2 regions of the Caballeronia sp. KNU42 genome follow, and region 1 is predicted to be linked to the other one. Evidence: riboswitches for the same ligand, from Rfam matches in the RefSeq annotation. Region 1 holds a riboswitch; the other holds the start of a gene.
The links. Region 1 has a riboswitch for cobalamin ahead of cobG (precorrin-3B synthase). Riboswitches for the same ligand answer to the same signal wherever they lie in the genome.

Region 1 (4,420 bases):
CGCTGGTTTGCCATGGTCGCGCGCTCGACATAGAGCGCACGTTTGTCGAGTCCGAGTTCGGTGAGCACGCGCCGCACCTTGTCGAAGTTGCGGCCAAGTTTCATGATCACGGCAGCGTCGGCGGCGGCCAGGCGTTGCTTGAGATCCGCTTCCGGCAATACACCTGATAACACCGACAAACTCTGGTTCCGGTACACGAGCGGCACCCCGAGCACTGCCACGCCCCCAAGCATGGAGCACACGCCCGGGACCACGTGCGCTTCGAAACGTTCGGCCAGCCGGTCATGCAGATACATGTAGGAGCCGTAGAAGAAGGGATCGCCTTCGCAGATCACGGCCACATCGCGGCCCGCTTCCAGATGATCTGCAATACGGATGGCGGATTCATCGTAGAAGTCGCCGACGATCGTCTCATAGCAGAGCGGCGGCTCTAGCGCTTCGGTCGTCACCGGATACACCAGCGGCAAGCGCGTCTGGGACTCTTTAAGATGACCTTCAATGATGCCGAACGCATTGCCTTTCTTGCCCTTGGCAACGAAGTAAGCGACCACTGACGCCGAGGTCAGCAAACGCAGTGCCTTGACTGTGATCAGCTCGGGGTCTCCGGGACCGACACCGAGGCCATAGAGGCGTCCGCTCATCATTCGGTCTCCGTTGCCAGCGCGTTCACAGCGGCGGCGGCCATCGCGCTGCCGCCGCGCCGGCCGCGCAACGCGACGAACGGCACGCCGCGGCTATCGGCGGCAAGCAGCGCCTTCGATTCAGCCGCGCCGATAAACCCCACCGGAAAGCCCAGGATCAGCGCCGGTTTGGGCGCGCCCGCGTCGAGCATGTCGAGCAGATGGAACAGCGCTGTGGGCGCATTGCCGATCACCACCACGCTGCCTTCAAGATCTGGCTGCCACAATTCAAGCGCTGCGGCTGAGCGCGTATTGCCGAGTGCGCGAGCGCGCTCAGGCACGGATGGATCGTTAAGCGTGCAGATCACGCGGTTGTCCGCCGGCAGCCTTGCGCGCGTGATGCCTTCGGCGACCATGCGTGCATCGCAGAGAATGGGGGCGCCCTGGCTTAGCGCTGAGCGGCCTGCCGCGCCCGCGCCGGGAGAGAACACGAGGTCGTCGACGATGTCCGTCATGCCGCATGCATGGATCACGCGCACGGCAAGTTTCTCGAGATCGGCGGGAATGGCCGAGAGGTTGGCCTCGGCGCGAATGGTCGCAAACGACGCGCGATAGATTGCTTGGCCGTCGCGAATGTAGTCAAGCATCAAGGGAGCTCCGGGCTAGCCAGCGGGCTGCCTGTTCAATGGTGAGATGGCGGGCGAGGGCTTCAGGAGCATCGCCGTAAAGATCGTAGCGGCCAGGTGCAACAGCAATCAAGGTGGTCTCGACGCGGTGCGCCGCCGCACAAGAGCGCGAGCAGCCGCTCAGGTGGACATCGCCCGTGGGCGGCATTGAGCGGGCGAGAAGGTGCGCGTCGGCTTTGGTATCGGCGAAACTTTTCGCGCAACCCTGAGAACCTGTGCACGCGATCAGGCGCGCGAACGGTTCGTCGGCGTTGGTCGCGAGGCCGAGTGCGGCGAGTTGTTCAACGACCGTTAGAGCGTCAGAAGAAGGCACGTCGAGCAGCATGACGCTTTGCCAGGGCGTCATGCGTAGTCGTGGCGCGAGATCGGCGAGCGCGGCCAGCGTTGCTGCATCCAGACGTCCAAGCGGGACCTGCGCACCGACGCAGACGTGGGAGCCCGTCGCTTGACGATGCACACCGAAACGCAGCCTTGCATCGGATGCGGGACGACGCCAGTGTTCAACGTCGCGATCCAAAGCGAAGCCAAGCTTCTCCTGAACAGGCCCAAGAATTTCGTCGATGGAACGCGTCGTCAGCAGATCGCGCATTCTGGTTTGCCAGGGCTGAGCGAGATCGAGGAACGTGTGCAGCAGTGCATTGACCAGCGCGGGGACGTGCGCGGTTTTCACCGCAGCCAACGCGGGCGCGTCGTTCTTGAATCGCGGTGGACAGCCCGCGAGCCCGAACGCAAACCGTTGCGCCGATATGGCTGAAAGCCACACATCGTGAGGATGATCGAGCATCGCGAGGCGCTCGCCGCCGTCCACCATCAACGCGAATTTCGGTGATAACTGCTCCAAACGCGCGTCGCTTTGCAACTGATCGAGCAACGTCGAAACGAGCGGCGTGACGTCGAGCAAGGCGTGCGGATCGAGGCCCGCCAGCGGGCTGGACATGACGTTACGCTGATCGTCGGAACCCGGCGTGAGAGGACCCAGGCCCGCCTCGACGAGCCGCGAAACGAGCGCTTCCTGCGAGTCTTCCCTTACGCCGCGGATCTGCAGATTCGCGCGATTGGTGACATTGATCAAACCCGAGCCGAACGTGCGCGACGCGTGTGCGACAACGCGTGCCTGCGCTGCGCTTAGCTCGCCGCATGCGAGGCGAATGCGGCACAGGCCGCCGTCGCGAGCAGGCACAATCCGCATCAGGCCCGGACAAGCCGATGGCCGCGATGCTTGCGTGGATACCTGCATAGTAGTGAGTGGTTCGTTCAAAGCGTGACCCGTTCGGTCTCGCGCGGCGCCTTGAGCATGCCGCGCCCTTTGAGGCAATGGCATGTTCGCGGCATCGGTACACCCCGCCCGATGTTGGCTTGCACGAAGAATTCCGGTCGGCAGGTCTCTTGGCTTGCAGGTCGCCGTCCGTACCGGCCTTCCCAGTCGAAACCAGTGGCAGTGGGGTGCGGACTCGCTGCGTACAATTGCGGGGGCAGCCACAGTTCTGCTGTGTTCCCTGTTAGGCCCGTAAGGGCACCGACTAACGGGGTATTATGCCCGTTTTTGCGGCGGATAAAGTGCTCCGGCGTCTGGCCGGACGTGCTTTAACCGCATTGTCTCAGCCACGTTGCAGACGCAGCGTAATCAGTGATGAATCAAGCGAGGATCAGCGGATGTCAGCGTGGTTGACCGTGGTGGGAATCGGGGAAGATGGCTGGCGCGGACTAAGCCGTCACGCGCGCCAGGCGCTGATAGCTGCCGATACGATTTTCGGCGGCGCGCGGCATCTCGCTTTGCTGCCGGTCCGCCTGGCCGGCGAACGTTGCGCATGGCCGGTGCCATTCACGATTGCCCCCGTTCTTGAGCGCCGCCATGAAAAGCAACGGGTGTGCGTGCTGGCGAGTGGCGACCCGATGATGTTCGGCGTAGGCAGCACGTTCGCCCGCGAACTGCCCGCCGATGAGTTCCGCGTTCTGCCCACGCCGTCTTCGTTGTCGCTTGCCGCGGCGCGCTTGCATTGGCCGCTGCAGGACGTCGCAGTGGTGTCGCTGGTCGGGCGGCCGGTCGCGGCGCTCGAAACGCAGCTTCATCCGGGTGCGCGCCTGTTCGTGCTCAGCAGCGGCGCATCGAGCCCCGCTGCCGTTGCCGAGTTGCTGACAAAGCGCGGTTTCGGCGCGAGCCACCTGAGCGTGTTCGAGCACCTGGGTGGCGAGCAGGAGCGGCGAATCGATCGTGTGGCCTGCGCGTGGACGGCGAGCGATGTGGCCGCGTTGAATCTGGTAGCGATCGAATGCATCGCGCAGAGCCATGCGCGGCGCTTGCCTCTGACGCCCGGTCTTCCCGACAACGCGTATCACCACGACGGCCAGCTTACCAAGCGCGATGTCCGCGCGATCACGCTGTCGCGGCTCGCGCCCGAGCCGGGAGAATTGCTGTGGGACGTGGGCGCGGGATGCGGGTCGATCGGGATTGAATGGATGCGCTCGCACCCGAGTTGCCGTGCCATCGCGATCGAAGCGGACAGCGGGCGTCAACGCCTGCTCGAACACAATCGCGATGCGCTTGGCGTGCCTGGACTGCAACTGGTCGAGGGCGAAGCGCCGGGCGCGTTGGCAGGACTCCCCGAGCCCGATGCTATTTTTATCGGCGGCGGCGTGACTGCGCCGGATATGCTCGATACGTGCTGGTCTCATCTGAAGAAAGGTGGCCGCATGATCGTCAACGCCGTTACGATCCAGAGCGAGGCAACATTGGTCGCGTGGCGCGCGCTCCACGGCGGCGAGATGACGCGTATCAGCGTTGCGCACGCACAGCCGTTAGGAGCCTTCGATACCTGGCGCCAGGCGCTCCCCATCACGCTGCTGCATGCTGTCAAACCATGATGCTGATCGGTTATCGCCATGCGTGACGAAACGCCCGAACGGCCCGCGCCGCTACGCACCGGACTGACCACGGGCAGTTGCGCGAGCGCGACGTCGCTCGCGGCGGCGCAATTGCTGCTCGCAGGCTTGGCGAGCGAGCATGTGGACATTACGTTGCCGAAGGGGCAGCAGGTCACGATGCCGCTCGTGTTCTGCCGTCTTTTTGCCGGAGACAATTGTGCGGAAGCGGGCACCGTGAAAGACGCCGGCGAT
Region 2 (4,420 bases), on a different replicon from region 1:
GCAAGCAAGCCTTGGGCTATCAGATGCAGGGTACGGGCGGCCGACAGGGGAATCGTCTTCATGCGGTGGGCTCATCAGCGGAGGCGCTTCGGCTGGATACGTTACCAGAGGACCGGCTCGGGCGCGTGGCGGCGAATCGCCTTTGCCGGATCTCCAAAGCATGCCGATTGACGGGCTCGGTTTGCAATCCCGAAGGCGCTGCACGCGCTGAGCCTCGCCGTCATCTAAGCATTTTCCCCTAGGTGCAAATTGCTTGACTGCGAAAAAATGGCAATCTACATTTCGAGCCTGTTCATACATGTACTTTTTATAACGGATAGGTAGGGCGGCTTGTTCATTGCCGTAGCACGTCCGTTATTTTTATTACCGGGGGGTCTATGAAGCTGGGTCGATACGCTGCATGTGCGGCGTTGTTGTCGTGTAGTTATGCTCACGCGGATTCTGGTGTGACGCTTTACGGTATCGTGGATGAGTTCTTTCAGTATGTTAATACTGGCAATCACTACACGGCGGCCATCGGATCAAGTTCCGAATGGGCTAGTCGTTTTGGATTAAAAGGCTCCGAGGATATTGGCGATGGCAATAAAGTCAATTTTCAACTCGAGAACGGTTTTAATCCAAACGATGGCACATTCGCTTCCACTGGCCAGATGTTCAACCGGCAAGCGTGGTTGGGTTTATCGGGTAACTGGGGCGAAGTGAGATTGGGCCGCCAGAACTCGCCAGTCTTTTACGACCAGGGTTATCTGGATGCATTCGGAGCCGCGACCCAGGCGTCCGGGTTCAGCAACTTGATGACCTACGTTGTGCGCACGAGCAATACCGTGTCGTACCAGTCGCCGGTCATAGCAGGCTTGCAGGCGGGCGTCTATGCCGGGTTTGGCGATGCCGGCGGATTGCGCTCGGCGGGTTCGAGCTATCAGGCGGATCTCCAATACAACAGCGGGCCGATCGCCGCCACCGTGGCATGGCAGGCCGTGAAGAACGCCACCAATTCTTCAACCGATACCGCCGTTGAGGCCGGCGCCTCCTACACCATCCAGAAGGCCACGATTTATGCCGGCTGGGCCGCCAGCAGATGGCCCGACATTAATTTGAATGTCAACGTTTATGGTATTTCCGGAAAATATCAATTCACGCCTGCCGTGTTTGTCGCGTTAGGCTATACCGCATTGCACGATAAAACCGCCGCTGCCGATAATGCAAATCAGATTGCCGCCATGGCCCAGTATGATCTTTCTAAAAATACCAGCGTGTACGGCACTGTTTCTTATCTGACCAATCATAATCAGGCGTCGTATACGCTGGCGGGTTCCGCGAATTCGGGCTTGCCGCTGGCTTACCCGGGCGCGAATCCGCACGGCGTCTCGATTGGCATGTTCCATAAATTCTAATTTCATTTCGGCTTGACCTGTACGAAACATGTTCAAACATGTTCTTATGAAATTATCTTCTCCCTGCCTGCGCTCAGGACGGTAAGGTCGCTTCGATCGCTCTTCCCCGGATCGTTTCCGGCTGATCTGGGGAAGCCGATACTGCGTTCTCCAATGTCGGGAACGGTAAGCGAAATGAAGGCGGGCGCTGCGCAAGTGCACGCTATGCAACGCACATGCTCTCGCGCTGCCGCAGCGTGCCGGCAGATCATCGGAAGCACTGGCTTGATAGTGTCGGACGGGGATTCGGAAGTAAAATGCGCGCATACGACTCGTGGAAGCTGGTGCAAATCCAGCACGGTCGCGCCACTGTGATCGGTTCAGCACGAACCGGAAGTCAGACCTCGGCGTCGTATATCCCTTTTCTGACTTTGGGGCGCGCACTCCCCGGGAGACATCCACATGACCGATAGCCGATACTGCCCGCCATCCTGGCTCACTGCCGGAGCCGCATCCCCTCGAGTGGACGGCTTGGCCGGCGTCGGTGTACAAGACCCCGCATAAGTGAATTCGGCCGCCCCTTGCGGCGTGATTGATTGCGCAGGGGAGGCGGGACGTCCGCCTTTTGCCTGGACCAGCATCCGCGATGTGGGGTGCATCTGCTTGGCGACAGAACTCATCGTAAGTAAAAAGCGGCTTGGCCGCTGCGTGCGTTCGCGGGTTGATCTTGCCTGTCGGAACGAGCCTCAGGGCGGTGGCGTTTCCACAAAATCCAACATCGACACGCTGCGTTTGCGCTCGCGGCCTGTCATCCAATCTTCCAATAACAAGGCGTTCCCCGTATGAAGTTCCGTCATTTCATCCTCACCTCTGCGTTGACGGTTTCGGCATGGCAGGTTGCACAGGCCGCGGATGACTCATCGTTGCCGCAGCCGGAGCAGCTTCCGTCGGCCGCCACGCTGCCGAATATTCTTGTCACCGGCGATACGCAGCATCTGCCGCAGTCGTTCGATCAACGCTACGCGTCCACACAAGTCCTCACCCGCGCGGATCTCGATCGTCTGTCGCCTATCGACCCGAGCATCACGCAAGCCCTCGCAACGCTGCCGGGCGTCACCATTTCACAAAACGGCGGCCCTGGCTCTTTAGCCTCCGTCAGCATCCGCGGTTCATCGGGCAGTCAGGTCGCGGTGTTCATCGACGGTATCCGCGTGGGTTCTGCGACCACGGGCCAAGCCGCGTGGGCCGATCTGCCGACCTCGGCCTTCGACCGCGTCGAGGTTATCTCAGGACCGGCGGCTGCCTCGTTCGGCGCGGATGCAGTGGGTGGCGTCGTGCAGCTCTTCACGAACCGTGCGGCAAATCAGCCTAACCAAACCACGATCTCAACAGGCGGCGGTTCGAACAAAACCTTCGATACGCAGGTCCGCACGTCAGGCAGCATTTCGTCCACGGGTCCGCTCTCGGCTCTGGCCGGGCTGACCTATTCGCTGGGTCTGCACGACTACAATACCGCGGGAATCGATGCGACCCAGCCCTGGGCTTACGGGCACGAGGATGGCCGCAATCCGTACCATGCTCAGGACGTGGATGCGCGTCTAGGCTATGCGCATGACAACTGGTCGATCTCAACATTCGCTCTATATCACCGGTCCGACCTGTCCTACGATAATGCCGGCGGCGATGACCGGCAGCTCGATCATCAGTTGACGACGGGCGTAGCGTTTCATCTGGACATCACGCCGTTCACGCAGTTTGACCAGTCTGTCGGCTACGCGACGGACCGGCAGTTCCTCTATGCCAACAACCCGGCCATTCCGACCGACGAAATCGACTCCACGCGCTTCAGCACGTCGACCTCGCTGACCCATCAGGAACGCGGACGCTCGCTCTTCAGTCTGCCACTGTCGGGTGAGACCAAGCTTGCTTACGACTTCACCCGCGAGCAAGCCTTCCTGCCGGTCGACATCCCCATGGGCGTGCCGACGCGCAACGATTCAGCCGTATCGCTCCATCAGTCGGTCACGCTGGGCGCGTTGACGGTGTTTCTTGCAGGGCGCCACGAGATCATCCAGGGCCAGTCGGTGAATACGGGTAATGTCGCCGTCGCTTATGCAATTACGCCGGTTTATACGGCGCGAATTTCGTATGGCAACGCCTTCCGCCTGCCGACTTTCAACGACCTGTACTATCCGGGTTACGCGAACCCGAACCTGCAGCCTGAGCGCAGCGATACGGTCGAGGCAGCACTCGATGCCACCACCTCCTTCGGCACCTTTACGGCCGCTGTCTATGACACCCGCGTGCATGACCTCGTCACTTACGACTCGGTGACCTCTCTCCCTGTGAACGTAGGTCACGCGCATATTCAGGGTATCGACCTGTCGTACAAGGGCACGCTTGGCAACTCGACACCGGTCAGTCTCGCGATCGGCATCTTGAACCCGCAGGACGTGACTGATCAGACGTGGCTCAACCGCCGTCCGCGCCAGACCGTCAGCCTGAACATCGATCACACGTGGGACGAGTTCCACCTGCATGCGCTGAGCACGGGTCTCTCGCTGCTTTACGGCGGATCGACCTATGACGACCAGTTCAACGCGACGTACCTGCCGTCGTACACAACCGTTGCGCTGCGCGCCGCGTACAAGGTCAATTCGCATCTCACCGTGTCCGTCAATCTGTCGAACCTCTTTAACCGGCAGTACGTCACCGCATACGGTTACAACACGTTGGGCCGGACGGCATTCGGCAAGGTCGCTTACACTTTCTGATTACGTGTCGCCATGACCCTGCGAGTCCATTTATGAAGCGAATCCTGATCATTGGTATCGGCGCCGGCAACCCCGACTATGTGACGATTCAGGCCGTCAACGCGCTTAACGAAGTCGATGTTTTCTTCGTGATGGACAAGGGCATCGCCAAGGAAAAGCTGATTGCGTTGCGCAAGGAAATTTGCCGCCGCTTCATTAAGGGCAGTGACTATCGCTTCGCCGAAGCAACCAGTCCCGAGCGAGTACGAGACGCCGTGAATTATCGGGCGAGCG

Region 2: it holds a riboswitch for cobalamin, as region 1 does, so the genes downstream of both, ACSOSP_RS04250 (TonB-dependent receptor domain-containing protein) here and cobG (precorrin-3B synthase) in region 1, are expected to answer to the same signal.

Annotation. Positions count from the first base shown of each region.
Region 1 is NZ_CM132390.1:1,758,445-1,762,864, forward strand. Features, by position in the region: gene ACSOSP_RS39145 (precorrin-2 C(20)-methyltransferase) at 1-644, opposite strand, end outside; gene ACSOSP_RS39150 (precorrin-8X methylmutase) at 641-1,267, opposite strand; gene cobG (precorrin-3B synthase) at 1,260-2,543, opposite strand; cobalamin riboswitch at 2,666-2,842, opposite strand; gene cbiE (precorrin-6y C5,15-methyltransferase (decarboxylating) subunit CbiE) at 2,960-4,168, shown strand; gene ACSOSP_RS39165 (cobalt-precorrin-5B (C(1))-methyltransferase) at 4,187-4,420, shown strand, end outside.
Region 2 is NZ_CM132388.1:958,047-962,466, reverse strand. Features, by position in the region: gene ACSOSP_RS04260 (winged helix-turn-helix domain-containing protein) at 1-62, opposite strand, end outside; gene ACSOSP_RS04255 (porin) at 378-1,394, shown strand; adenosylcobalamin (AdoCbl) riboswitch at 1,699-1,789, shown strand; gene ACSOSP_RS04250 (TonB-dependent receptor domain-containing protein) at 2,216-4,147, shown strand; gene cobF (precorrin-6A synthase (deacetylating)) at 4,180-4,420, shown strand, end outside.